DNA from 4 places in the Stenotrophomonas sp. PS02300 genome. Region 3 is predicted to be linked to each of the others. Evidence: predicted binding sites of a transcription regulator. Region 3 holds the regulator's gene; each other region holds the start of a gene.
The links. Region 3 encodes FliA, which starts transcription of late flagellar genes. Its sites were predicted from a motif close to TAAAGTTTNNCNNNCNNNGGCCGATAA; they were not measured.
Positions count from the first base shown of each region.

Region 1 (7,233 bases), on a different contig from region 3:
GATACGGTCAGCGGCCTGTCCTCGAATGCCTCGGGCACCGCCGACCGCCAGAACGTGCTGGACAACGCCGGCACCCTGGCCAGCCGCTTCAAGCAGCTCAACGAAAGCCTCAACTCGCTCAATGGCGAGGTCAACAACGGCCTCATCGCCGGCGCCTCCGAGGTCAACCGGCTGGCAGCGGAAATCGCCCAGCTCAACGGTGCCATCGGCAGCAACGCCAATACCGCCGCACCGGACCTGCTCGACCGCCGCGACCAGCTGGTGGCCAACCTGATCGGCTACACCGGCGGTACCGCGGTGATCCAGGACGGCGGCTTCATGAACGTCTATACCGCCGGCGGCCAGGCCGTGGTGGTAGGCACCACCGCCAGCAAGGTCACCACGGTGACCGACCCTTACCAGCCCGAGCGCCTGCAGCTGGCGATGGAAACCCAGGGCCAGAAGATCACCCTGGACCCGAAGAGCCTGGGCGGCCAGATCGGCGGCCTGCTCGAGTTCCGCGATTCGGTGCTCACCCCCACCCAGGCCGAGCTGGGCAAGCTTGCCGTGGGCCTGGCCAGCAACTTCAACGACACCCACCACCAGGGCGTCGACCTGTACGGCAACATGGGCGGCGACTTCTTCAACTACGGCAGCCCGCGCGTTACCGGCAACACCGGCAATACCGGCACCGCCAGCTTCAGCGCCAGCTTCGGCGACCTGTCCAAGCTGGACGGCCAGAACATCGTGCTGAAGTTCGACGGCGGTGCCTGGCAGGCCACGCGTGCCGATACCGGTGCTGCCGTGCCGATGACCGGCACCGGCACCGCGGCCGACCCGCTGGTGCTCAACGGCGTGGAAATGGTGATGTCCGGCACCCCGGCGCAGAACGACCGCTTCCTGCTCCAGCCCACCGCCGGCGTCGCCGGTACCCTGTCGGTGGCGATCACCGATACCTCACGCATTGCCGCCGCCGCGCCGATCAAGGCCGCCGCCGGCCTGGGCAACACCGGCACCGGCAAGGTCAGTGGCGTGGCAGTGGGCGACTACACCAACGCGAACCTGCGCAACCCGGCCGCGATCGTGTTCACCAGCGCCACCGAATACACCATCGATGGCACCGGCCCGTTCACCTACACCGCCGGCCAGACCATCAGCGCCAACGGCTGGAGCTTCGTGCTGGACGGTGCGCCCAAGGTCGGCGACAGCTTCAACATCAGCCCCACCCCGGCCGGGTCCAGCGACAACACCAACGCCCTGCTGCTGGCCAAGGTGGAAGACGCCAAGAGCTTCAATGCCGGCACGGTCACCCTGAACGGCGCGCTCGGCGGCCTGACCACCCTGGTCGGTTCGGCCGCGCGCGCAGCCGACTACTCGCTGCAGGCCCAGCAGGTCATCACCGACCAGGCACAGGCCTCGCGCGACTCGGTGTCCGGGGTCAACCTGGACGAAGAAGCCGCCGACATGCTCCGGCTGCAGCAGGCCTACCAGGCCGCCTCGCAGCTGATTTCCACTGCCGACACCATGTTCCAGACCATCCTGGGAGCCGTTTCGCGATGAACAACCGAATCTCCACCGGGATGATGTTCAACCAGTCCATCTCGATGATGATGGCCAAGCAGAGCAAGATGAACCACCTGGAGCAGCAGCTGGCTACTGGCAAGAAACTGGTCAGCGCCAAGGACGACCCGGTCGCCGCCGGCACCGCGGTCGGCCTGGACCGCGCCGTGGCCGAACTGGACCGCTTCGCCCGCAATGGCGACGTGGTGGAAAACCGCCTGGGCCTGCAGGAAAACGCGCTGGCCCAGGCCGGCGAGATGATGGCCCACATCACCGAACTGACCATCCAGGCCAACAACCCGGCGCTGTCGGCGGCCGACCTGAAGTCGATCGCCTCGGAACTGAAGAGCGTGCGCGACGGCCTGCTGTCGCTGGCCAATTCCACCGACGGCACCGGCCGCTACCTGTTCGGCGGCACCGACGACGCCGATGCGCCGTTCAAGCTCAGCAACGGCGTGGTCACCTACAACGGCGACCAGACCCAGCGCCAGGTGGAAGTGGCGCCGGACACCTTCGTCAAGGATGCCCTGCCCGGCAGCGAGATCTTCCTGCGCATCCGCACCGGTGATGGCACCCTGGACGGCAGCGCCGCCGGCACCAACACCGGCACCGGCGTGCTCACCACCTTCGGCCGCGACCCGGCCTCGGGCAGCTGGGATGGCGCCAGCTACACCCTGCGCTTCACCGGGCCGGACGCCTATGAAGTGGTCGATGCGACCAACACCGTGGTCAAGACCGGCGCTTTCAAGGCCGGCGAAGACATCACGTTCGAAGGCGTTTCCATGCGGATCGAAGGTGAACCCAAGGCGGGCGACAGCTTCGGGATCGGCGCTGCCGATGCCCGCGACATCTTCTCCACCCTGGACGGCATGATCAACGCCCTGGACAACGCCGCCGACGACCCGACCGCCGTGGCCCGCCAGCAGAACATCCTGCAGGCCGGCATCCGTGACGTGGCCCGTGCCTCGGAGAAGTTCATCGACGCCCGCGCCGCCGGCGGTGCCCAGCTCAAGGCCATCGACGATGCCGGCGCTCTGCGCGAGGCCAACGGCGTGACCCTGAAGACCACCCTGTCGGCCATGCGCGACCTGGATTACGCCGAAGCCATCGGCCAGTACCAGCTGGAACAGATTTCCCTGCAGGCCGCGCAGACGATTTTCACCCAGATGCAGCAGATGTCGCTGTTCAACGCGATCCGCTGACATAGCGCGCACGCCGGGCGCCAGACGCCCCGCGCTGCAGGCTTTCGCGCGTGTTCCGGCCCCTGCCGGACGCGCGCGACCACCGACCATCACCCCTCCCGGGTGATGTTTTCCGCGTATTTTTTCTCAAGGCTTCGCGCCAACCGCCGTTATCTCTCCTGCAACAGCTGCATCCGCCACGGGTGCGGACTCTGCGTCAACTCCGGGTGCACGCCGCGGCCGGAACTTGCCCACAGGAAAGAGATAAATGGCACAAGTAATCAATACCAACGTGATGTCGCTGAACGCACAGCGCAATCTGTCGACCAGCGGTTCCAGCCTGGCCACCACGATCCAGCGCCTGTCCTCGGGCCTGCGCATCAACAGCGCCAAGGACGACGCGGCCGGCCTCGCCATCTCCGAGCGATTCAGCACCCAGATCCGCGGCCTGGACGTGGCCGTGCGCAATGCCAACGACGGCATTTCGCTGGCCCAGACCGCCGAAGGCGCGATGGTCGAAATCGGCAACAACCTGCAGCGCATCCGTGAACTGTCGGTGCAGTCGGCCAACGCCACCAACTCCGACAGCGACCGCGAAGCGCTGAACGCCGAAGTGAAGCAGCTGACCTCGGAAATCGACCGCGTTTCCCGCCAGACCAACTTCAACGGCACCAAGCTGCTGGACGGCTCGTTCTCGGGCGCGCTGTTCCAGATCGGCGCCGATTCGGGCCAGACCATTGGCATCAACAGCATCGTTGACGCGAGCACCGATACGCTGGGCAGCGGCAAGTACGCCGCGGAGCAGAAGAGCACGGGCGCCATCTACGGCGATGCCGCAGCGGCAGACGGCAAGGTCACCGGCTTGAAGGTGAACAACGTGGATATCGGCGACGTGTCCTTCAAGGCGGGCGAATCGGCCATCGACGTTGCCAAGAAGACGGTCAACGCGCTGAACGACAAGATGGACCAGACCGGCGTCTACGCCTCGCTGGACAAGGCTGGCGTGATGACGCTGACCTCGCTGAAGTCGGGCCAGGCCTTCGAGTTCACCGCCGGTACTACCACCGACGCCGACCTGGCCCCGGCCTTCGCCGGCATTTCGGCGACCAAGGTCGATGCCGCGGTCAGCGACACCGTGAGCGGCGTGAACATCTCCAGCGTCGCTGGCGCCCAGCGCGCTCTGTCGGTCATCGATGATGCGCTGAAGTCGGTCAACTCCTCGCGCGCCGACATGGGTGCGATCCAGAACCGCTTCACCTCCACCATCGCCAACCTGAACACCACCTCCGAAAACCTGTCGGCCTCGCGCAGCCGTATCCGCGACACCGACTACGCCAAGGAAACCGCCGAACTGACCCGCACGCAGATCCTGCAGCAGGCCGGCACCGCGATGCTGGCCCAGGCCAACCAGTCGCCTTCCAGCGTGATGAGCCTGCTGAACGGCTGATCCCGGCAGTAGATGCATCACAGAAAACCCCGCCCCGGCGGGGTTTTTTTGTTGACAAGCGCAAAAATCCCCCTGTCGACCCTAAAGGTTCCCGGCGGGGTGTCGTTAATGATTTCAACCAGGGCACATCGCCCACTGCCTCCCCCGGGGCACCCCAAAAAACCGCAATACCTTCGTATCCAGGAGCACGGAAATGGCACAAGTCATCAACACCAATGTGATGTCGCTGAACGCACAGCGCAATCTGTCGACCAGCGGTTCCAGCCTGGCTACCACCATCCAGCGCCTGTCCTCGGGCCTGCGGATCAACAGCGCCAAGGACGATGCCGCCGGCCTGGCCATCTCCGAACGCTTCAGCACCCAGATCCGTGGCCTGGACGTTGCCGTGCGCAATGCCAACGACGGCATCTCGCTGGCCCAGACCGCCGAAGGCGCGATGGTCGAAATCGGCAACAACCTGCAGCGCATCCGTGAACTGTCGGTCCAGTCCTCCAACGCCACCAACTCCGACAGCGACCGTGAAGCGCTGAACGCCGAAGTGAAGCAGCTGGTCTCGGAAATCGACCGCGTTTCGCGCCAGACCAACTTCAACGGCACCAAGCTGCTGGACGGCTCGTTCTCCGGCGCCCTGTTCCAGGTCGGCGCCGATTCGGGCCAGACCATCGGCATCAACAGCATCGTCAACGCCAGCGCCAGCGCGCTGGGCGGCGCCAAGTTCGATACCGGCACGTTCACCCTTGCCCAGGGCGCCGCCAATGGCGACGTCAAGATCACCGGCATGGAAATCAAGGGCGCCGACGGCAACTCCTACAAGCTGTCGGACATCGAAGTGAAGGCCGGCGTCGACCTGGCTGCCACCCAGAAGGCCGCCACCGCTGCCGTCGCCGCCGCCATCAATGAAAAGATGGACCAGACCGGCGTCTATGCCGAAGCCGGCGCCTCCGGTGCGGTCAAGCTCACCTCGGTGCAGAACAACGTGGACGACAAGGGCGTGTTCAATGCCATTGACGTGACCTTCGGCAGCGTCGGCACCACCACCGGTGTTGCCCTGCCGGGTGCCGCCTACGCCCCGACCAACGCTGGCGCGCAGGCCCTGCTCAAGACCAACTACGCCTCCGACCTGGACATCTCCAAGGTCGCCGGCGCCCAGCAGGCCCTGTCGATCGTCGACAAGGCGCTGACCGCGGTGAACTCCTCGCGTGCCGACATGGGTGCGATCCAGAACCGCTTCACCTCCACCATCGCCAACCTCGGCACCACCTCGGAAAACCTGTCCGCTTCGCGCAGCCGTATCCGCGACACCGACTACGCCAAGGAAACCGCCGAACTGACCCGCACGCAGATCCTGCAGCAGGCCGGTACCGCGATGCTGGCCCAGGCCAACCAGTCGCCCTCGAGCGTGATGAGCCTGCTGCAGGGCTGATCCCTGCACGGCATTCGCTCTACGAAAGACCCCGCCCCGGCGGGGTTTTTTCGTTCCAGCCATTGACACCCGAACATTTTCTGCCGTGGACCCCTAAAGGTTCCCCCCGGCGTGTCGTTATTGATCTCAAGCAGGGCACATCGCCCGCTGCCCCTCACGGCAGCCCACCCAACCCGCATCACCCAGGAGCACGGAAATGGCACAAGTCATCAACACCAATGTGATGTCGCTGAACGCACAGCGCAATCTGTCGACCAGCGGTTCCAGCCTGGCCACCACCATCCAGCGCCTGTCCTCGGGCCTGCGGATCAACAGCGCCAAGGACGATGCCGCCGGCTTGGCCATCTCCGAACGCTTCAGCACCCAGATCCGCGGCCTGGACGTTGCCGTGCGCAATGCCAATGACGGCATCTCGCTGGCCCAGACCGCCGAAGGCGCGATGGTCGAAATCGGCAACAACCTGCAGCGTATCCGTGAACTGTCGGTGCAGTCGGCCAACGCCACCAACTCCGACAGCGACCGTGAAGCGCTGAACGCCGAAGTCAAGCAGCTGGTCTCGGAAATCGACCGCGTTTCGCGCCAGACAAACTTCAACGGCACCAAGCTGCTGGACGGCTCGTTCTCCGGCGCCCTGTTCCAGGTCGGCGCGGATTCGGGCCAGACCATCGGCATCAACAGCATCGTCAACGCCAGCAGCTCCTCGCTGGGCGGCTCGCAGTTCGACAAGAACTCGCTCACCGTCGCCGCAGCAGGCGTGACCGCCGGCCTTGGCCTGACCATCACCGGCATGAAGGTGACCGGTTCGGACGGCAAGGCCATCGATCTGGACACCATCAATGTCAAGGCCACCGGCACCACCGCCGCCGACATGCAGGGCGCCGCCGCCAAGGCCGTGGCCGCCGCGCTGAATGAAAAGATGGACCAGTCCGGCGTCTACGCCGAAGTCGACAAGACCGACCCCACCAAGGTCAACCTGACCGCGATCAAGGACAGCACCGACGCCACCGGCGCCTTCAAGGCCTTCGTGGTCACCGCAGGCACCTGGACCGACACCGCCGCCACCCCGGCCACCAAGACCGCCCCGACCTTCACCACCTCCCCCGCCGCGCCGACCACCAAGAGCTTCGCCGCCGGCCTGGACATCTCCAAGGTGGTGGGCGCCCAGCAGGCCATCGACGTGGTCGACAAGGCCCTGAAGGCGGTCAACTCCTCGCGTGCCGACATGGGTGCCATCCAGAACCGCTTCACCTCCACCATCGCCAACCTCGGCACCACCTCTGAAAACCTGTCGGCCTCGCGCAGCCGTATCCGCGACACCGACTACGCCAAGGAAACCGCCGAACTGACCCGCACGCAGATCCTGCAGCAGGCCGGTACCGCGATGCTGGCCCAGGCCAACCAGTCGCCCTCGAGCGTGATGAGCCTGCTGCAGGGCTGATCCCTGCGCGTGGTACGCACTACGAAAAACCCCGCTTCGGCGGGGTTTTTTGTTCCGGATTTTTCCACGATTTTCCGCATCAATTGATTAAAGCTTGTTGACAAAGTGTCGCTAATGATTTCAGCCATGGCATGACCTAACGCGTGGCCTCCCCGCAAGGGGAAACACCTCTACCACCGGCGACATCATCGCCACCAGGAGCAAG
Region 1 covers NZ_JASCOP010000017.1:32,072-39,304, forward strand. Annotated here, with positions in the region: gene flgK (flagellar hook-associated protein FlgK) at 1-1,539, shown strand, start outside; gene flgL (flagellar hook-associated protein FlgL) at 1,536-2,741, shown strand; gene QMX79_RS05630 (flagellin) at 2,989-4,167, shown strand; gene QMX79_RS05635 (flagellin) at 4,361-5,590, shown strand; gene QMX79_RS05640 (flagellin) at 5,787-7,028, shown strand.
Region 1: a site for FliA is predicted at 4,250-4,276, ahead of QMX79_RS05635 (flagellin). Genes of this name have one in related genera too.

Region 2 (7,233 bases), on a different contig from region 3:
GATGCGGTGGCCGTGTGCGGCCTGCTCGACATCCCGTTCCACTTCCGCGACTTCTCCAGCGAGTACTGGCAGGGCGTGTTCGAACACTTCCTGGCCGAATACGCGGCCGGACGCACCCCCAACCCGGACGTGCTGTGCAACCGCGAAGTGAAGTTCAAGCACTTCCTGGATGCGGCCCGCGAGCTGGGTGCAGAGCGGATCGCCACCGGCCATTACGCCCGCATCGCCCAGGTGGGCGGGCGCTGGGCGCTGCTGCGCGGCGCCGACCGCAGCAAGGACCAGAGCTACTTCCTGCACCAGCTGGGCCAGGCCCAGCTGGCCGCCACCCTGTTCCCGATCGGCGACCTGCAGAAGAACGACCTGCGCCGCATCGCCCGCGATGCGCGCCTGCCGACCCACGCCAAGAAGGACTCGACCGGGATCTGCTTCATCGGCGAACGCGATTTCCGCGAGTTCCTGGGCCGTTACCTGCCGGCGCGCACCGGCGAGATCCAAGACCCGGACGGCAACCGCATCGCCGAGCACCCCGGGGTGTTCTATTTCACCCTGGGCCAGCGCGAGGGCCTGAACATCGGCGGCGTGCGTGGCCGCCCGGCGGCCCCGTGGTACGTGGTGGGCAAGGACGTGGCCAGCAACGTGCTGTACGTGGACCAGGACCGTGAAAGCCCCTGGCTGCAGTCGACCCGGCTGCATTCGGAAACCGCCCACTGGATCGCCGGGGCACCGCCTGCCCGGCAGTTCGAGTGCACCGCGCAGACCCGCTACCGCCAGCCGGACGAGCCCTGCACGGTGCGGGTGCGCGACGATGGCAGCGTGGACGTGCGTTTCGCGCGGCCGCAGCGTGCCGTCACCCCCGGGCAATCCCTGGTGTTGTATGACGACGAGGTCTGCCTGGGTGGCGCGGTGATTGCCGCCACCGATGCGCCGCTGGAGCAGCGCCTGCGCACCGCCCCTTCCCCCTTCGAGGTATCTGCTGCATGAGTTTTTCCATCGACGACCGCGTCCTTGCCCTGGCTGGCATCGCCCAGGCGCTGCAGCAGGTGCGCCGCATCGCCGAAACCGGCCATTCCGAGGCCAGCGTGGTCCGCACCGCCATCGACAGCGTGTTCCGGATCGACGCCGACAGCCCGCAGGCCATCTACGGCAGCGCCGCCAACCTGGCCCCGGGCCTGCGCCTGCTGCACAACTATTTCCGCAGCCAGGGCCAGGACGAGATCCTGCCGCGGCTGGCCCTGGCCGTGCTGCAGCTGGAGCGCCGCTTCGTGCGCGAGCACGCGGTGGTCGCGCAGGTCAGCCAGGGCATCGCCAGCGCCCAGCGCCAGGCCGCCGAGCTGAACGACAGCGCCCACCCGGACGTGCTGTCCAGCCTGGGCGGGCTGTATGCCGACACCATCAGCCACCTCAAGCCGCGGGTGATGGTCCAGGGCAACCCGCACTACCTGGCCCAGGCCGGGGTGGTGGCCGAGATCCGCGCGCTGCTGCTGGCGGCGGTGCGTTCGGCGGTGTTGTGGCGCCAGACCGGCGGCCAGTACTGGGATTTCCTGATCTCGCGCAAGGCGATGATCGAAGCGGTTGACCGTCAGCTGCGCTGACGGAAAGGAGTGACGACCAACGGTCGTCACCTACCGGGACGGGCTGACGACCAACGGTCGTCACCCACCGGCGCACAAAAAAGTGCGCCGTGGCTAAAGCAAACGGGGGTACGGCCGATACATCCTCCGTGCACCTCCCCGAGAACGTCCATGTACTCACGCCTCTTCACTAGTCTGGCCGCCCCCCTGGTCCTGACCCTCCTGCTTCCCTTCGCCATCGGCTTCGAATGGCCGGCCGCCCTGCGCTGGGCGATCCTGACCACGATGACGCTCAGCTGGCTGGGGTTCGCGTGGTGGACCGCCCGCGCCCAGACCCAGCGCTCGCCCGAGCATGCCCGCATGATGCGGGAACAGGACCAGCTGCTGACCGAGCTGCGCTCGTTCGTCGGCAACGAAATCGACGGCTCGCGTGGCGAAATCGAACGCGCCCGTGACCTGATCCGCCAGGCCGTGGCCGGCCTGGGTGGCAGCTTCGATGCCATGAACCGCAAGTCCCGCCAGCAGAGCCAGGCACTGGCCCGCATCGTCGATCGCGCCGGTGAAGACGGTGGCGCCGGCGTCGACGTGGCCCGTTTCGCCCAGCACGCCAGCCACCGCATGGAACAGCTGGTGGAAGCGCTGGAACAGGTCAGCGGCCAGAGCAGCAACACCGTGCAGCACATCGACCAGATGGCGCAGCACCTGGATGGCATCTTCGCGCTGCTGGAAGACGTCAAGTCCATCGCGGACCAGACCAACCTGCTGGCGCTGAACGCGGCCATCGAAGCGGCGCGCGCCGGTGAAGCCGGCCGCGGCTTCGCGGTGGTCGCCGACGAGGTGCGCAACCTCTCCGAGCGCTCCACCACCTTCAACGAGCAGATCCGCAAGCTGGCGCACAGCTCCAAGGATGCGATCGCCAAGGTCCGCGAAACGGTCTCCAACATGGCCTCGCGCGACATGGACCGCTCCCGCGAAGCGCGTCACGAAGCGGCCGCCATGCTCGACAACGTGGCCCAGATCAATGCGTCGCTGGGCGAAGGCATGCGCGAGATCTCCGAGTGCGGCCGCGCCATCGACAGCAGCGTGGCCGAAGCCGTGCGCGCCCTGCAGTTCGAGGACATCGCCACCCAGGCCCTGGGCGGCGTGCACACCCACCTGGACCGCCTGACCTCGATCAACCGCGAAGCGGTGGGCCTGCAGGAACTGCTGCACCGTAACGGCGGCGTGTTCGATGCCGAAGTGGCCACCGCCCTGCAGCGTACCGGCAACCGCCTGCGCGAAATGCGCAGCGAATGGGAACGCCCGCCGCACAAGCCGGTGAGCCAGCAGAGCATGGCAGCCGGTGCGGTTGAACTGTTCTGATCCGTGATTGATGCCGGCAACGGCATTCCACGAGGGCCCCGGCATTGCCGGGGCTTTCGTGCGTGTAGCACCCTGACCCCACTGTTGAAGACTGCCGCATGCTGTTGAACGCCGCCCCCAGCCCACTGATACCTGCCGGAAACGGCGCGTCGCCCGACGCCGTGGGCGAGGTCATCCACCCTGCCCCGGCGCCCGTGGCGCCGAAGAGCGGCCGTGCGCTGTTGGCGGTGCTGGAACAGCAGGCGCAATGGGAACTGGCTGGGATGATGGCAACCGCCCCGGCGGCAGCGCCGCTGGATCCCGCGTTGGCGGGACTGGCCTGGGACCTGGGATTGAGCGGGACCGCGCTGGACGCGTCCGGATCTGCTGGCGCCGCATAGCAAAAAGCAGGTCCGGTTGATGACCGGACCTGCTGATGCTCTAGCAAATGCAACGCCCGCGGGCGGTTACGGCGCGACCGGAACCCGTGGCGATTCGCCGACCACGGTCGGCAGTGCCTGCAGCTGTCCGCCACCGAGCTTCAGCCACTGCGCCAGGTCACGCGGGGTGAGCGGGCGCGAGTACAGGTAGCCCTGGATCTCATCGCAGCCCTGGCGGCGCAGCATCGCTTCTTCCTGCTCCGTTTCCACGCCTTCGGCCACCACCTTCATGCCCAGGGCATGGCCCAGGTGCACGATGGCCTGGGTGACCTCGGCGGTGCCGGCATCGTGGAGCATGCCCTGCACGAAGCTGCGGTCGATCTTCAGGCGGCCCACCGGGAAACGGTTGAGGTAGTGCAGGTTGGAGAAGCCGGTACCGAAATCGTCCACCGCCAAGGGCACGCCGTGCCGCTCCAGCACATCGAAGCAGTGGCGCAGCACGTCGGTGTCACGGATCAGGGCCGATTCGGTCAGCTCCAGCTCCAGCCGCTGCGGCGCCCAGCCATGGGCGTGGCAGATGTCGATCACCCGTTCGGCGAAGCCGCGGTCGCGCAGCTGCACGGCCGACACGTTCACCGCGATCCGGTCGAACTTCAGCCCGGCCCGGTCCCACACCGCCGCCTGGCGGCAGGCCTCGGCCAGCACCCAGTCGCCGATGCGCACGATCTCGCCGCACTTCTCGGCAATGGGAATGAACTCGGCCGGACTGCAGTAGCCGATGCCCGGGCGGTGCCAGCGCAGCAGCGCCTCGATGGCCGGTGGCTGGTCCTGCGCGGCATGCAGCAGTGGCTGGTAGGCCAGGCTGAACTCTTCGCGCTCGATGGCGCCCAGCAGCGCGTGCTCGATCTCCAGCTTGCGCTGGATGCGCAGCAGCGCGTCCTGGCTGTAGTACTGGTAGGTATTGCGCCCGGCCTCCTTGGCGGCGTACATGGCCGCGTCGGCCGCGCGCAGCAGCGAATCGAAATCCGTGCGGCCTTCGTCGAGCATCGCAATGCCCACGCTGGCGCCCACCTTCAAGGTGGTGTCACCGCGCTGCAGCGGCTCGGCCAGCGAGACGATCAGCTTGCGCGCCACGTGCCCGGCATCTTCCGGGTCGGCCAGGTCGCGCAGCACCACGATGAACTCATCGCCGCTGAAACGCCCGAACAGGTCGGCGTTGCGCAGGTTCTGGTGCAGCCGCGCCGCCGCGGCCTTGAGCAGCGCATCGCCGGTGGCATGGCCGAAGGTGTCGTTGATGGTCTTGAAGCCATCCAGGTCGATGAACAGCATCGCCAACGGTGCGCCGCGATCGCGCGCTTCCTCGATGGCGTCGGCGGTCTGCTCGCGCAGCAGCATGCGGTTGGGCAGGCCGGTGAGCAGGTCGTAATGGGCCAGCAGCTCGATCCGCTCGTTGGCTTCGCGTTCGCGGGTGATGTCACGGAACAGCACCACGAAGCGGGTCGGCAGGCCATCGCGATGGTCCAGCTCGATCAGTACCTGCACCCAGATGCGCAGCCCGGACTGGCGGTAGAAGCACAGGTCCAGCTGTTCGGGCAGGCCGCCGGCGGCAATGCGCGCCAATGCGGCCTCGAAGGCGTCGCGCGAATCCTGCGTGTACAGCGCCAGCGCCTGGTCCAGGCTGATCGGTTCCTTGCGCAGGCCGTGGATGCGGTAGCACTCCTCGGTCCACTGCATGTGGCGGGTGGCCACGTCGATCTCGCAACCGCCGATGCGGCCCAGCGCCGAAACCCGGTTGAGCAGCTCGGTGCGCCAGCGGATCAGCGCATCGGTCTGGTGTTGTTCGGTGATGTTCTGGACCTGGCCGAGCAGGCGCTGGATGCGCCCGTCCGGGCCCAGCAGCGGCTGCATCCACAACCGCAGGTGCAGCGCGCCGTCGTTTCCGCGCGGCAGCTCCAGCGCCAGCGTGCTGGGCTTGCCATCGCGCAGCATGCGCCGCCAGGCCTGCCGCAGCAGGCCGCGCGAACGCGGTTCGAGCAGGCGCAGCCAGTGCCGCCGGCTGTTCAACGGGGCGTCGCCCACGCCCAGCAGGGCCCGGAACTCGGGCGACCACCAGAACTGGCGGCTGTCCGGGTCCCACGACCAGCTGCCCATGCTGGCGATGCGCTGCGCCTCGCGCAGGTGCACCTGCTGCTCCAGCAGCAGCGCTTCCATCTGTTTCTGTGCCTGGATGTCGGTGTGGGTGCCGACCATGCGCAGCGGCTGTCCGTCGACGGTACGGGCCACCACGCGGCCGCGATCCAGCACCCAGCGCCAGTCCCCTTCCGGGTGGCGCAGGCGGTACTGGGCCGTGTACACCTCCCCCTCGCCGCGCAGGTGCGCGTCCAGCGCCGCGCGCACCGCCGCCTGGTCGTCGGGATGCACCGGGGCCAGCAGGGCCTGCCCGGCCTCGGCCGACGCGTGTTCGTCCGCGCCGGCCGGCGCGTCATGCCAGCGCTGCGAACGGCTCACCGCGTCGCTGGGCAGGTCCCAGTCCCACAGGCCATGGCCGGCATGGTCCAGCGCCACTTCCCAGCGGCTGCCCGCGTAGGGTGCCACCGGTTCGGGCACGCTCAGGGTGAAGGCCAGCAGGTTGCCGTCGGCGTCGTGCACGGCGCGCATCCAGCCATCGAAGCGCCCACGCGGCCCGCCCGGCAGCTGGCACGGCACCAGCCCGCCATCGGCGGCCAGCAGCCGCAGGTCTTCCAGCAGCTCGCCGTAGGCCGCCACGGTCGCCGGCAACCCATGTTCGCGCGCGGCCGGGTTGGCGGCGAGCGGACGCCCGGTCCGGTCCAGGATGACCAGGGCCGAGGCCAAGGGGTGCTGCAGCAGACTCGCGATGATGCCTTGGTCCACGCGGTATGACTCCGATAACGCACCCGACAGCCGGGAACGCAATCGTTAGCGGCTGTTCTGGTCGATAGTTGAGCCTTGCGTGCGCCCGGGGTGTCCCAGCCACTACTATGGACCGCCTACCCAACCCCATCCCGTCGCGACCCATGCCTGTCGTCCCACCCGGCCCGCCCGCACCGCACCGTCGTGACCACCCGCTCGCCCAGGCCCTGCGCCGCGACCGCTGGCGGGTGGTGCTCGGCTATCTGATGCTGGCGCTGGTATGGATCCTGTGCAGCGATGCCGCCGTGCAGGTGCTCACCGCCGACCTGGCCACGGCCGCGCGCTGGCAGACGGCAAAGGGGGCATTCTTCGTCATCCTCAGCGGCGCGGTGATCTACCTGCTGCTGCGCCCGCTGGCCCAGCACGTGCTGCAGACCCATGTAAGGCTGGAGCACTCCGAACAGCGCCACCGGCAGCTGTTCGAAGGCAACCCCGGCCCGATCCTGGTCTACGACCTGGACACCCTGGAGATCCTGGACGTGAACCCGGCCGCCAGCAGCCTGTTCGGCTGGAGCCGGGACGAGTTCACCGCCATGTCGATGACCGCGCTGTGGCCGCCCGGGGATGAAGCAGCGCTGGCCGCCAAGCTGGAGGAGATCCGCGCGCAACCGGACCAGCTGTGCGTGATCACCGCCGACCTGGTGCTCAAGGACGGCACGCCCCGGCGCATGGAGATGCGCAGCAACTACCTGGATTACGCCGGGCGCCCGGCGCGCCTGCTGATCGCCATCGACCGCACCCGCGAAGACCAGGCGCTGCGGCGCCGCGACCAGGCGCTGACCCGTGTCGAGGAAGCGCACGAAATGGCGCGGATCGGCGCCTGGGAAGTCGACCCGTCCACCGGGCTGGGTCGTTACTCCAACCAGGTCTACCACCTGCTGGGCCGGCGCCCGCCCGAAGCACGGCGCTGGCACCGCTTCGAGGAACTGCTGGTCCCCGCCGACCCGACCACCGCCGCACTGACCGAACAGCTGCTGCAGGACATGCGCGGCGACCGGGTGCAGATCGAC
Region 2 covers NZ_JASCOP010000017.1:9,537-16,769, forward strand. Annotated here, with positions in the region: gene mnmA (tRNA 2-thiouridine(34) synthase MnmA) at 1-981, shown strand, start outside; gene hflD (high frequency lysogenization protein HflD) at 978-1,592, shown strand; gene QMX79_RS05525 (methyl-accepting chemotaxis protein) at 1,743-2,933, shown strand; gene QMX79_RS05530 (hypothetical protein) at 3,032-3,313, shown strand; gene QMX79_RS05535 (bifunctional diguanylate cyclase/phosphodiesterase) at 3,380-6,184, opposite strand; gene QMX79_RS05540 (PAS domain S-box protein) at 6,328-7,233, shown strand, end outside.
Region 2: a site for FliA is predicted at 1,687-1,713, ahead of QMX79_RS05525 (methyl-accepting chemotaxis protein). Genes of this name have one in related genera too.

Region 3 (7,233 bases):
GTGGGTGGCCTGTTCGGTCATCGCCACCACGTGGTCCAGGCGCGCGCAGGCATCGTCCAGCTCGCCGGCTTCGCTGGGCACGGTGGGCAGTTCGCCCAGCGCCTGGCCCAGCTCGCGGGCGAGCCGGTTCAGCCCGGCCATCATCGGCTGGGTGCGCAGCGCGGCCAGGGCGTCGATTTCCCGGCGCCAACCGGCTTCGTCACCGCTTTCCAGCGCGGCCAGGGCATCCTGCAGGCGCTGCACCAGCGCCGATTTGTCGCGAAGGGTTTCCATCAGGCACTCGCCGCCAGGCGCTCGAAGATCTTGCCGAGCTTCTCTTCCAGGGTCGCAGCCGTGAACGGCTTGATGATGTAGCCGTTCACGCCGGACTGGGCGGCTTCGATGATCTGCTCGCGCTTGGCTTCTGCGGTGACCATCAGGACCGGCAGGGTCTTGAGCTTGGCGTCGGCGCGGATCGCCTTGAGCAGGTCGATACCGGTCATGACCGGCATGTTCCAGTCGGTGACCACGAAATCGAACGGCTGGCTCTGCAGCAGGGCCAGCGCGGCATGCCCGTCCTCGGCTTCGGCCGTATTGGTGAAGCCCAGATCGCCCAGCAGGTTCTTGACGATACGACGCATGGTCGAGAAGTCGTCGACGATCAGGATACGCATGTTCTTGTTCAAAGCACTTTCCTCGGTATCAAGTGTTCTCGAGGCCGGCGTCGGCCGCCTCGAAGATCTTCAGTCGGCCACGCAGGCGCAGCACTGCCTGGCCATGGATCTGGCAGACGCGCGACTCGCTGACGCCGAGCACCGCGCCGATCTCTTTCAGGTTCAGTTCCTGCTCGTAGTACAGCGACAGCACCAGCTGTTCGCGTTCGGGCAGCAGGCCGATCGCGTTGCCCAGTTCGCGGCCGAACTCGCCGCGCTCCAGCACCTGCTGCGGGGTCGGGCCGCCCTGGGCGACGGTATCCAGCTCGCCCTGGTCTTCGATCCGCGATTCCAGGCTCAGCACCTGGCCACGCGCGGCGTCTTCCATCAGGCGCAGGTAATCGGGCAGCGGCATGTCCATCGCGGCGGCCACTTCGGTGGCGCTGGCGGCGCGGCCGGTGCTCTGCTCCAGGCGGCGGATGGTAGAGGCGGCGTCACGGGCACGGCGGTGCACCGAACGCGGCACCCAGTCGCCCCGGCGGATCTCGTCGATCATCGAGCCGCGGATGCGGATCGAGGCATAGGTTTCGAACGAGGCGCCCTGGTCGGCGTCGTAGCTGCGCGAGGCCTCGATCAGGCCCATCATGCCGGCCTGGATCAGGTCGTCGACTTCTACGCTGGCCGGCAGGCGTGCGGCCAGGTGGTGGGCGATGCGCCGGACCAGGTCCGAGTGCTGGGCAATGCACTCGTTGGCTGCGGCGCGCTGCACCTCTTTGTATTGTGCGGCGCCTTTCATGCGGTCACCCCGCGTTGCTTGAGGATGCGTTCCAGGAAGAATTCAACGCCGCCGCGCGGCTCGGTCGGGGCCTGCCAGCGCGCGGTGCGGCGGGCGATCTCGGCGATCGCCTGCGCCGACGGGCTGGACGGGTAGGCCTTCACCACCGGCTGCTGGCGCTGCACCGACAGGCGCAGCCAGTCGTCCTGCGGCACGCAGCCCAGGTAGTTCAGCGAGACATCGGCCAGGAACTTGTCGCAGACCCGGCTGAGCTTTTCATACAGCACGCGGCCTTCGTTGGGGTCGCGCACCATGTTGGCCACCACCTGGATGCGGTCCACGCCACGTTCGCGCGAGAGCACCTTGATCAGGGCATAGGCGTCGGTGATCGAGGCCGGCTCGTCGCAGACCACCACCACGGTGTCCTGGGCGGCCTGGCAGAAGGTGAGCACGCCGTCGGTGATGCCGGCAGCGGTGTCGACCACCATGAAGTCGAGGTCGCGTTCCAGTTCGGAGAACACGTTGACCAGGCCCACGTGTTCGGCCGGCTGCAGTTCGGCCATGTGGCGGCGGCCGGACGCGGCCGGCACCACCAGCACGCCGCCGGGGCCTTCCAGGATCACTTCATCCAGCGTGCAGCGCCCGGCGACCAGGTCGGCCAGGGTCAGCTTGGGCTGCAGGCCCAGGATCACATCGATGTTGGCCAGGCCCAGGTCGGCATCCAGCAGCAGCGTGCGCTTGCCCATGTCGGCCAGCGCCACGGCCAGGTTGGCCGACACGTTGGTCTTGCCCACGCCGCCCTTGCCGCCGGTGACGGCGATGGTGCGGACCGGGCCCAGCGGCTGGCTGCGGGTGGCCGACAACGGGAAGGTCCTGGTCAGGTTTTCATACTCACGCGACGGCATGGTTCAACTCCGGGTTGCAGGGCATATCGGCCGCGCGGCGCAAATCTTCAAGGCGAAGTACAAGATTGGCTGCACTGGCCCGGTGCAGGTCTTCGGGAACGTCCTGGCCATCGGTGACCCAGGTGATCGGCAGGCGGTGGTCGACGGCCACCGACAGGGCGGTACCGAAGCGGCCGGTCTCGTCCAGCTTGCTCAGCACCACGCCCTGCGGGTTGGCGCCGCTGAAGCGGCGGACCACCTCGTCCATGTCGCCGAAGCTGGTGTTGGCCGGCAGCACCAGCAGGGTGCGGATCTGTGGAGCGGCACGCAGCCACTGCAGCTGGGCGGCCAGGGCGCGGTCACGCGGGCCCAGGCCGGCGGTGTCGATCAGCACCAGCTTGTAGTCCTTCAGGCGCTCCAGCAGCTGGGCCAGGTCGCTGCCGCTGTTGGCTTCATGCACGGCGATGCCAAGCTGGCGGCCGAAGCCGTACAGCTGCTCGCGGGCGCCGATGCGGGCGGTATCGGTGGTGACCAGGGCCACGTCGCGGGCGGCGTGGGCTTCGGCGAAGCGCGACGCGAGCTTGGCGATGGTGGTGGTCTTGCCGGCACCGGTGGGGCCGACCAGGGCGATCACGCCGCCGGCCTCGAGCGGGTCGACCGGGGCGATCGGCAGCTTCTTGGACAGCAGGCCCAGCATCAGGCCGCGGCCGCGGTGGGCTTCGGTGTCCAGCGGGATCTGCAGGGCCACGTCGCGGCAGATGCCGGCGTCGAAGCCGTATTCGTCCATCAGGTCCAGCGCGGCGGCACGCACCGCCGAGCCGCGCAGGCGCTCGTCGGTGAAGCGGTTCATTTCGCGCTCGATGACGGTGCGCATGCCGGCCACTTCATGGCGCAGCTGGCGCAGTTCCTCATCGTCGCGGACCAGGGTCACCGGGGCGGCGACGGCAGGCAGCGGGACGGTGATGACCTCGGCGGGCACCGTCGGTTCGTTGGCGGCCTGCAGCGTCGGCTCGACCGGGGCAGCAACCGTCATCGCAGCAACCGGCGCGGCGAAGTCGTCCACAGCCACCGGGGCGGGTGCAGCAAACACCGCCGAATCGTCGATCTGGATGGCCGGGCTGGCGGCGGCCGGGACCACCGGCACGGTTTCCCACAGCGGGGCGGCCGGGGTTTCGAGCGGAGCGCGCTGCATCTGCTGCGCCGGCATCTGCGGCAGCTGCGGCGGCACGCTGGTGCGGCCGGCCGGGGCGTGCATCTCAAACAGCGGTGCTTCGTCCAGCGGCGGGTCGATGATGAAGCGGGCGCGGTTGGCCGGGGCCGGCGCAGCGGCGCGGACCGGTGCTTCCACAACGACCGGTGCGGCGTCGGCGACCGGCGCAGCCACGGCGCGTTCGGCGGCGGCAGCCTGTTCGACATTGAACGGGGCGAAGATCTGTTCCGGCAGCTGGTGGGCCGGCTGCACGTTGGCGCGGGCCAGGGTGGCGGCGAAGCCGCTGCTGCCCGGCGGCGGCACGATTTCGTTGGCGCTGTCCAGGGTGCGGCCGGTGGCGCCCACGGCGGCGCGGGCCAGGGCGGCCACGGCCGAGGTGGTGGCGGCGACCGGTTCCGGCGCGGTGGCCGGTGCCTTGCGGCGGGTCACGGCGGCGATCACCGCATCGGCGGCATTGCGCGGGCGCGGGGCCGGCGGCGGCGGGGCCACGTCCTTGCGCGCCGCTTCCAGTGCGCGCTGCACCGCGCCTTCGTCATAGTTCGCCGCGGCCACGATTTCCACGCCTTCCTCGATCCGGCGATTGGACAGGATCACGGCATCCGGACCGTGTTCCTTGCGCACCAGGTTCATGGCAGAGCGCATATCGGGAGCGACGAAGCGTTTGATTTTCATGCTGTGGTACCGGGACTGGGGCGGCTGGGGGGTGGAAGGGAAGCGCTGGTTGTCGGTGGTCTGCACGGTCCGGGGTTCCCTTCTTGTCCTGCTGCGGTGATTGCGAAATGGGGGTGTCTGTTTTCTGACGCGTTGCTGTCGGAGTTCCGGCTCAGCTGATCGTGCCGACCAGCTTCAACCGCTTGTCCTCGGGTACCTCGCTGTAGGCCAGCACGGACAGCGACGGAACGCTGTGGCGTACCAGCCGTGCCAGCGCGGCACGTACCGGACCGGGTACCAACACCACCGCGGGCTCGTTCTTCGCTTCCTGCTTGCTGACACATTCGGCCAGGCTCTGGTGCAGTCGCTCAGCGAGTCCGGGTTCCAGCGCGGCGCCGTTCCCTTGGGTGGACTCCTGCAAGACGCGTTCCAGTTGCGGGTTGAGGGTGAACACCGGCAGCTCGGCGGACATGCCGGCGATCTCCTGGACGATGAAACGGCCCAGCGCGTTGCGCACGGCGGCGGTCAGTACGCCGGGGTCCTGGCTCATCGGCGCGTTCTCGACCAGCGATTCGGCGATCTTGCGCAGCTGGCGCACCGGGATGCGTTCGATCAACAGGTTCTGCAGCACCCGCACCACCACCGACAGCGGCAGCGCCTTGGGGGTGAGGTCTTCAACCAGCTTGGGCGCGCTCTTGGCCAGGTTGGCCAGCAGCTGCTGCACTTCTTCGTGGCCCAGCAGTTCCGGGGCGTGTTCGCGGATCAGGTGCGAGAGGTGGGTGGCGACCACGGTGGCCGGGTCGACCACGGTGTAGCCCATCGATTCGGCGTGCGCCCGCTGGTGCGGCTGGATCCAGGTGGCATCCAGCCCGAACGCGGGGTCCTTGCCGGCGATGCCTTCCAGCGCGCCGAGCGCACTGCCCGGGTCCAGTGCCAGCTCGCGGTCGGGATGGATCTCGGCGGTGGCCACCGGCACGCCGTGGATCAGCAGCCGGTAGGCGCTGGCACCCAGTTCCAGGTTGTCGCGGATGTGCACCGACGGGATCAGGAAGCCGATGTCGTGGGTGAGCTTGCGGCGCACGCCCTTGATGCGCGCCATCAGTTCGCCGCCCTGGTTCTTGTCCACCAGCGGAATCAGCCGGTAGCCCACTTCCAAGCCGAGCGGATCGACCGGGCGCAGTTCGTCCCAGGTCAGTTCGGCGGTGGGCGAGGGGTTGCTGGCGCCAGGCAGGCCCAGCGCATTGGTCGGGCCGGCGGCCGGTGCGGCGGCGGCGCGTTCGGCGGCCACGCTCTTCTTCCACAGCGTCCAGGCGATGAAGCCGAGGATCGCCGACAGCGTCAAGAAGGCGACGTTGGGCATGCCCGGGACCAGGCCGACCAGGCCCAGGATCGCCGCGGCGATGGTCAGTGCGCGGTGCTGGCCGAACACCTGGCCCATCATGGCCTGGGCCATGTCCTGCGAGCGCGAGGCGCGGGTGACCAGCATGGCCACTGCCGAGGACACCAGCAGCGCCGGCAGCTGCGCCACCAGGCCGTCACCGATCGACAGCAGGGTGTAGGTGGCGGCCGCTTCGCCGAACGGCATGCCGTGTTGGAGCACGCCGACCGCCAGGCCGCCGATCATGTTGATGAACAGGATGAGGATGCCGGCGATGGCATCGCCGCGGATGAACTTGCTGGCACCGTCCATGGCGCCGTAGAAGTCGGCTTCCTCGCGGACTTCTTCACGGCGCAGCTTGGCTTCCTCACGCGTCAGCAAACCGGCGTTGAGGTCGGCGTCGATCGCCATCTGCTTGCCGGGCATGGCGTCCAGGATGAAGCGCGCGGTCACTTCGGACACGCGGCCGGCACCCTTGGTGATGACCACGAAGTTGATGATGGTCAGGATCGCGAAGACCACGATGCCCACGGCGTAGTTGCCGCCGATCACGAATTCGCCGAACGCGGCGATCACCTTGCCGGCCGCCTCATGGCCGTTCTGGCCGTTGAGCAGGATCACGCGGGTGGAGGCCACGTTCAGCGCCAGTCGCAGCATGGTGGTGATCAGCAGCACGATCGGGAAGATGGTGAAATCCAGCGGGCGCTTCACGTACACCACCGCCAGCAGCACCATCAGCGAGATGGCGATGTTGAAGGTGAACAGCGCATCCAGCACCGGGGCGGCCAGCGGCACCACCACCATGGCCAGCAGGGCCAGCACGATCAGCGGGGCGCCCAGGCCCTGGCGGATCATGTCCAGGGCGCGGCGGGTGTTCATGCCGGCGGGCTGGGCGCTCATGGGCGGCCTCCCTTGCCGAACTCATCCACGTCGATGCTGGGCGCGGCCGGCATCGGTCCACCCCGCCAGGTACGCAGCTGGTAGACGTAGGACAGCACCTGGGCAACGGCCGAATACAGTCTCACGGGAATTTCCTTTCCAAGTTGACCTTCCCGATACAAGGCGCGTGCCAAAGGCGGGGCCGAGACGATGGCGACCTTGTTGCCGTCGGCCACCTGGCGGATGCGCAGGGCGGTTTCGTCCACGCCCAGGGCCACCACGGTGGGGGCGCCCATCTTGCCGCCGTCGTATTTGAGGGCCACGGCGTAGTGGGTGGGGTTGACCACCACCACGTCGGCGGTGGGCACCGCTTCCATCATCCGGCGGTTGGACATCTGCTGCTGCAGCTGGCGGATGCGGCCCTTCACTTCCGGGCTGCCCTCGCTTTCCTTCATTTCCCGGCGCAGCTCCTCGCGGGTCATCTTCAGCTTGCGCATCCAGTTCCAGCGCTGGTACGGCGCATCGATGGCGGCCAGCAGCATCATGGCCCCGCCGGTGGCCAGCATCAGCTTCAGGGTGAAGCCCAGGCCGTGGACCATGGCCGCTTCCAGCGGCTGGTGGACCAGGTCGCGCAGCCCGCGGATGCCGTGCCAGACCACCAGCCCGGCGGCGGTGCCGACGAACACGATGCGCAGCAGGGATTTGGTGAATTCGCCGATGGCCTCGGCGCCGTACAGGCGTTTCATGCCGGCCATCGGGCTGAGCCGGCTGAACTGCGGCATCAGCGATTTGTTCGACCAGCGCAGCCCGCCCATGGCCACCGG
Region 3 covers NZ_JASCOP010000075.1:3,930-11,162, forward strand. Annotated here, with positions in the region: gene QMX79_RS13645 (protein phosphatase CheZ) at 1-273, opposite strand, end outside; gene cheY (chemotaxis response regulator CheY) at 273-665, opposite strand; gene QMX79_RS13655 (RNA polymerase sigma factor FliA) at 682-1,428, opposite strand; gene QMX79_RS13660 (MinD/ParA family protein) at 1,425-2,312, opposite strand; gene QMX79_RS13665 (AAA family ATPase) at 2,299-4,173, opposite strand; gene flhA (flagellar biosynthesis protein FlhA) at 4,325-6,409, opposite strand; gene flhB (flagellar biosynthesis protein FlhB) at 6,427-7,233, opposite strand, start outside.

Region 4 (7,233 bases), on a different contig from region 3:
GGACTCAGCTGACGCGCAGCACGTAGTCGATCGGGGCCGTGCCCAGGCCCTTGAGGTTGAGGTACAGGCCGTCCGAGCCGACGGTGACGCTTTCCACCGGTGCTTCGACGTAGGTATTGATCTTGGTCTGGGTGCCGGCACTGTCGGTGTGGGTGGCGGCGATGGTGTAGCTGCCGGCGGCCATGCGGTTGCCGTTGGCATCCTTGCCATCCCAGTCGAAGGTCACTTCGCCGGCTTCCTTGGCTTCCACGCTGAGCTGGGTGACCTTCACGCCGTTGGCGTCGGTGATGTCCACGGTGACGTAGCCGGCGCCGGGCGCGGCGACCATGCCGCTGGTATCGCCTTCGGCCTCCAGCTGCCACTTGGTGGAGGGCACCAGTACGTCGTGGCCGACCAGCGCGGCGCCGCGCAGCACCTGGTCGCCGGCCATCGATTCCTGGAAGCCCTTGACGGTGCTGTTGAGGTCGTTGATGCCCTGCACCTGCGACAGCTGCGCCATCTGCGCCACCATCTGGGTGTTGTCCATGGGCTTGAGCGGATCCTGGTGCTGCAGCTGCTCGGTCATCAGGCGCAGGAAGTCGGCCTGGTCCAGGGTGTCCTTCTTCTTGGTGGTGCTGCTGTTGGGTGCGTTCAGGCCCAAGGCGCTGTAGATGTCGGTGTTGCCGACGCCGCTGGTGCTGCTCATGACGGTATGTCCTGCAATAAGAAGGGTCAGCGACCCATGGTCAGGGTGGCCAGCGCCAGTTCCTTGGCGGTGGTGAGCATCTCCACGCCGGCCTGGTAATTGCGCGAGGTCGAGATCAGGTTGACCATCTGGGCAACGGGGTCGACATCGGGCTGGTAGATGTAGCCATCGCCATCGGCCAGCGGGTGGCCGGGTTCGTAGCGCTTGATCGGCGCGGCGTTGCTCTGGCTGATTTCCTTGACCTGGACGGTGGTGATGTTCGGGTCGGTGCGGCTGGTGACCGACTGGAAGATCGGTTCCAGCGGCTTGTAGACGGCATCGGCCGAGCCGGCGATGGTGTCGGCGTTGGACAGGTTGGAGGCCAGCGTGCTCATGCGCACGGACTGGGCCTGCAGCGCGGAGCCGGCGATATCGAAAATGGGCAGGTTGCTCATGGCTTATTGCCCCGTGATCGCGGTGAGCATGGAGCGCACCTTGGATTCGACGAAGCTCAGCGAGGCGCGGTATTCCAGCGCGGCGCGGCCATAGGCGGCGCGCTCGGCATCGGGATCGACGGTGTTGCCGTCGATGCTCGGCTGCACGCCTTCCTTGGTGATCTGGAACGGGTTGAGCCCACCACCGATGGTGAAGTGCTGCTCATTGGTGGTCCGCATGAGACCGTTGCTGTCGGCACCCTGGGCGTTGCGCAGGGCGGCATCGAAGTCCAGGTCCTGGGCCTTGTACCCGGGGGTATCGGCATTGCTCAGGTTGCTGGCAATCAGCTTCATCCGCTGCTCGCGCAACGGCATGGCCTGGGCATGGACACCCAGATAGTCGGAAATCAGGTTGGGCATGGCGCTCTCCCACGGGACGATGTGGGGGAGGGTGCAAGGTGTGTGCCAGAACGTGGGATGGGCCCGTAACGGTTACTCGCCCATGGTTGATTGATCCGGATCCCGATGGGCCCGTAATGGGTATGTGCCCATGGTTGATTGATCCGGATCCTGATGGGCCCGTAACAATTCGTAGCCCCGGCCGTTGGCCGGACACCGCGCGCAGCGCGGCCCAAGTATCCGGAGGCGTTTACGTAAGGGTTGCGACCAACACCCCGGCGTTTATACGTTCCGAAGAAGCCCGTCAGGCGTTCATGACCCCGGAACGAAGAGCAGCCGGCCAACGGCCGGCGCTACCGCTTCGGACGCTTTAAACGCCGGAGGGATGACCGGAACCGCGGTTTGCCGTGCCCGGACGCTTGGGCCGCGCTGCGCGCGGTGTCCGGCCAACGGCCGGGGCTACGAATTGTTACGGACCCATCAGGATCCGGATCAATCAACCATGGGCCCAGCAACCGTCACGGGCCGTTTCCGGCGCCTCAGGCCGCCAGGGCGACCTTCCGGAGGCGGTCGAGTACGAAATCGGCCAGTTCGTGCGGGGAATACTTCGCCACGAAGGCGTTGGCGCCGACCCGTTCGACCATGGCGTTGTTGAATACGCCCGAGAGGGAGGTGTGCAGCAGCACGTACAGGCCGGCCAGGCCCGGGTGGCGACGGATTTCCGTCGTCAGGGTGTAGCCGTCCATGGCCGGCATTTCGATGTCCGAAATGACCATGGCGTAACGCTCGGCCGGGTTTTCGCCGGCGGCGTGGATCTGCAGCAGGTGGTCCAGCGCCTGCTTGCCGTCCGAGAGCAGGGTGGCACCCACGCCCAGCTGGTCCAGCACGCTGCGGATCTGCTGGCGGGCCACGCGCGAGTCGTCCACCACCAGTACCTGCAGCTGCGGGGCGTCGGCCGGCAGCGCCATCGAGGGGTCCAGGACCGCCTCGCCACGCACCTGGGCGATGTCGGCCAGCACGCTTTCCACGTCGATCACCTGGATAAGCTCACCCTGGAAGCGGGTGACGGCGGTCAGGTAGCTCGATTCGGCGCCCAGCTCCGGCGGCGGGTGGATGTCCTCGACCGCGATGTTGACGATGCGCTCCACGCCGCTGACCAGGAAGCCCTGGATAGAACGGTTGAACTCGGTCACCACCAGGTAGCCCGGCGCCTTGTCAGCGTCCGGCTCGCGCTCGGGGTGGCCGATCGCCAGGCCCAGGTCCAGCACCGGCACCGAGCGGCCGCGCACGTCGGCCACGCCGGCGAACTGGCTGGGCAGCCCGGGCACCTGGAACAGGTCCGGCCGGCGCAGGACTTCCTGCACCTTGAACACGTTGACGCCAAAAAGCTGACGTCCGCCTAGGCGGAACAGCAGCAGGGCCAGGCGGTTGTGGCCAGCCAGGCGCGTGCGCTGGTCGATGCGGTTGAGCAGGTCATGTGACATGGGAGTGGTATCGGCGCCAACCGCGTTCACTTGAGCGGGCAGATGACCGCGTGAACGGCACGGCGCTTGCATGGTGCTGCGCATGTGCCATGCCCCCGGAGCCGCCATGCGTATCCTTCTTATAGTTGTCACGCTGATCGCCTTGGCAGGTGCGTCCCCGCACGCCCGGGCCGCCGGCGGCTGGCAGCCTGTAGACAGCATCCGCGCCGCCGCGCTGTCCACGTTGCCGGCGGGCAGCGAAGGCGACACGACCCTGGATTCGGCGCTGCGCCTGCCGGCCTGCGGCCAGGACCTGCGCGCCCAGCCCACCGGCACCAGCACCGTGGAGGTCAGCTGCCCCGACGCGGGCGGCTGGCGCCTGTTCGTGCCGGTGAAGGTGCGCCGCAACCAGACCGTGCTGATCCTCAATCGTGGCATTGCCGCTGGAGAAACCATCGGGGTGGCCGATATCACCACTGCACAGCGTGACGTGGCCCGCATTGCCGGTGCTGCCCTGGCCGATCCGGCCGTGGCGGTGGGGCGGGTGGCGCGGCGTACGCTGAGTGCCGGCAGCCTGCTGTCGGCCAACGACCTGGTCGCCCAGCGTCTCATCCGCCGCGGCGACAGCGTCGCACTGGTCTCCCGTTTTGGCGGGGTCGAAGTCCGGGTGGCGGGCAAGGCACTGGCCGATGCAGGTGAAAATGAACGCGTATCCGTGGAAAATCTGTCGTCACGCAAGGTGGTCCAGGGCACGGTGGCGGCCAGTGGCGACGTTTTTGTGACGCGCTGACCACTCCAGCACGCAAAATCTCCTAAAGATGCCGGCCCCCGTGCCGTTATCCCTTGTGAACCGTAACTCCCAGGACAACCCATGAGCCAGAAAATCGACGGCAACCTGCAGGCGACCGCCCATCTGCGCAGCATTGCGCCGGGCAACAAGCCCAGCGTGAGCACCGATGCCCCGGCGCGGCCGGTGGAAGCGGCCGACAGCCTGAAGCTGACCGGCGAGGCCACCAGCCTGCAGGCCCTGCAGCGCGAACTGAGCACCGCCCCGGCGATCGATGCCGGCCGCGTGCAGGCCGTGCGCGAGTCGCTGCAGAACGGCACCTACAAGATCAACCCGGACGCGATCGCCTCGCGCATGCTTGAGCTGGACCAGCAGCTGCAGAAATGAAGCTGGCCATGAGCGAGCCTCTGCAGCGCCTCAGCGATGCCCTGGACGTCGAACGCCAGGCATTGGTGGAGCATGACGTCCAGTCCCTGATCCGCGCCACCAGCGCCAAGCTCGATGCGCTGCGTGCGCTGGAGCAGGTGTTGCCGGTGGGGCAGAACGAACGCCTGCAGGAACTGGCCGAGCGCAACCGCGCCAACGGCGTGCTGCTGGCGCGCCGCCGCCGCGAGGTCAACTGGGCGCTGCGCCAGCTGGGCCGCAGCGAAGCCTCCTCGGCGTACGACGCCAAGGGCCAGGCCAACACCCTGCATACGCGCCGGCCGCTGGCCGTCGCCTGAGCGCCACGCCGGATCGCGCTCCAACACGGATATAGTGGGCACCTGTTTCAACTGCCCCGATGTGACCGTGACCGTGCCCACCACTTTTGTCACCGCACCGCTGCCGCCGCAGCCGGTTCTGCTTGCGCTGTTCGAGCGCATCAACGAAGGCGTGCTCCTGTTCCGTGATGACGGCAGCGTCGCCGTGGCCAATGCCGCCGTGCGCGGCATGCTTGGCCAGGCCGAGATCGAGGCCGGCGTGGATCCCGCGCAATGGCTGCGCCAGCTGCTGCCACCCGATGCCCTCGAGCACGCCCGCCTGCACGGCCACTGGAACGGCAGCCTGCCGGTGGGCGAGCGCATGGTCATCGCTCATGTCTACCAGCAGGAAGATGCCGGCAAGCGCCACTATCTGGCCCTGTTCCGCCGCATCGAAGGCCAGGAAGACTACGAGCGCGAGCTGCAGCAGCGCCACGCCGAACTGCGCCAGGCCTACCTGCGTCTCAACGGCACCCAGGAAAAACTGCTGCAGTCGGAAAAGATGGCCTCCATCGGCCAGCTCGCCGCCGGCGTGGCGCACGAGATCAACAACCCCATCGGTTACGTGCACTCCAACCTGGGCAGCCTGCAGGAATACCTGCGCAGCCTGTTCACCGTGATCGAAGCCTACGAACGCGCACTACGCGCGCCGGACCCGAAGGCGCTGATTCCCGAAATCGACGATATCCGCAACCGCTTCGATATCGACTTCATCAGCCGCGACCTGCCGCAGCTGATGGCCGAATCCCGCGAGGGCATCGAGCGCGTCACCCGGATCGTCCGCGACCTGAAGGACTTCTCCTATTCCGGCCGCGACGAGTCGTGGAAGCTGGTCGACCTGCACTCGGGGCTGGAATCGACCATCAACATCATCTGGAACGAGCTCAAGTACAAGGTCGACCTCAAGCGCGAGTTCGGCCAGCTGCCGCTGGTGGAATGCCTGCCGTCCGAGCTCAACCAGGTGTACATGAACCTGCTGCTCAACGCCGGCCACGCCATTGCCGAGCGAGGCACCATCACCGTGCGTACCGGTGTCGATGGTGACTACGCATGGGTGGAGTTCGAAGACACCGGCGGCGGCATTTCCCCGGACCTGCGCCAGCGCATCTTCGACCCGTTCTTCACCACCAAGCCCGTGGGCAGCGGCACTGGGTTGGGGCTGTCGATTTCGTACAGCATCATCAACAAGCACCACGGGCGCATCGACCTGGAGAGCACCCCGGGTGTGGGGTCACGGTTCCGGTTGGTATTGCCGATCAAGCAGCCGCGGTAAAGCGTAGCGCCGATCGTTTCCATACGTTACCGGGCGTTGTGGGGTTCACGGCAGTCGTTTGGGAACCGACCCTACCAGCATCCGCCCACGACCATCTGTCGGGGGGGAGGGCGGCGGGTAGCCCACGGAGGGACTGTCAAAAACATGGATGTTTTTGACAAGCCTCCATGGATGGATTCACGGCGTGTCCCGGAGTGGGCTGCCCGACGCCCTCCCCGGCACGGATAAACGGAAACGCTGCTTTTAGTCGCCTTCCGGCGCCGGTATCGCAACCGGCTGTGATGTATTGGCGCGGCGTTGTTCTTCGTGCGTGCGGAACGCCTGGTGGATGTGCTTGCGCAGCTCGTCGTCGTTCCACGGCTTGGTCAGGAAGCGGTAGATCGCGCCCCGGTTGATCGCGTCGGTCACCGTGTTGAGGTCCGTGTAGCCCGACAGCACCAGCCGGATCGTGTCCGGGTACAGCATCTTCACCCGGCCCAGGAACTCCGTGCCGCTCATGTCGCTCATGCGCTGGTCTGACAGGATCACCTGCACATCGTTGATCGCCAGCAGGTCGAACGCATCGCGCACGTTGCCCGCCGCCAGGATCCGGTAGCCATCGCGGCGGAACAGACGCACCAGCGAACGCAGCACGTTCTCCTCATCGTCCAGCAGCAGCAGCGTCCGGTCCGGGCGTGTTTCAGCGAACGCCTCCGGACGCAGGTAGCGCCGGCGCAGCGTCATGCCCGCCGCGTCGGCCGACATCGGCTCTCCAAACAGATAGCCCTGGAACACGTCGCAGTCGTTGCGGCGCAGGAAACCCAGCTGGGCCTGCGACTCCACCCCGTTGGCGATCACCGTCATGCCCAGCTGGTGGCCCATGGCGATGATCGCGCGCGCGATGGCCGCCTCGCGGTTGCCGGCCGGCGCGCTCTTGATGAAGCTGCGGTCGATCTTCAGCTTGTCCACCGGATAGCGCACCAGCGCGCTCAGGCTCGAATCGCCGGTACCGAAGTTGTCCAGGCTCAGGCTGATGCCTTCGTTGCGCAGGTTCACCAGCGTTTCGTGCACGAAGTTGACGTTGTTGGTCAGCGCACTTTCGTTGATCTCCAGCGTGAGCATGTGCGCCGGCACCCCCGCGGTCTGCATCAGCGCCATCACCTCGGCGAAGAAGTTCGGACGCAGCAGCTGCAGCGTCGACACGTTCACCGCGATGGTGAAGTCATCGAAGCCCAGGTCGCGCCACAGCTTGGCCTGCTTCAGCGCGCCCTCCAGCACCCATGTGCCGATCTGCACGATGATGCCCAGCCGTTCGGCCGTGCGCATGAAGCGCTCCGGCACCAGCATGCCCAGCGTCGGCGACTGCCAGCGCAGCAGCGCCTCCATGCCCACCACGTGGCCATCGCGGGCGCTCACCAGCGGCTGGTAGCGCAGCTTCAGTTCGCCATTGGGAATGGCGTCCACGATCTGGCGCGCGATGATGCTCTCGCTGTG
Region 4 covers NZ_JASCOP010000017.1:18,498-25,730, reverse strand. Annotated here, with positions in the region: gene QMX79_RS05585 (flagellar hook capping FlgD N-terminal domain-containing protein) at 5-685, opposite strand; gene flgC (flagellar basal body rod protein FlgC) at 712-1,119, opposite strand; gene flgB (flagellar basal body rod protein FlgB) at 1,123-1,518, opposite strand; gene QMX79_RS05570 (chemotaxis protein) at 2,037-2,981, opposite strand; gene flgA (flagellar basal body P-ring formation chaperone FlgA) at 3,088-3,750, shown strand; gene flgM (flagellar biosynthesis anti-sigma factor FlgM) at 3,832-4,134, shown strand; gene QMX79_RS05555 (flagellar protein FlgN) at 4,131-4,469, shown strand; gene QMX79_RS05550 (ATP-binding protein) at 4,531-5,760, shown strand; gene QMX79_RS05545 (EAL domain-containing protein) at 6,004-7,233, opposite strand, start outside.
Region 4: a site for FliA is predicted at 2,989-3,015, ahead of QMX79_RS05570 (chemotaxis protein). Genes of this name have one in related genera too.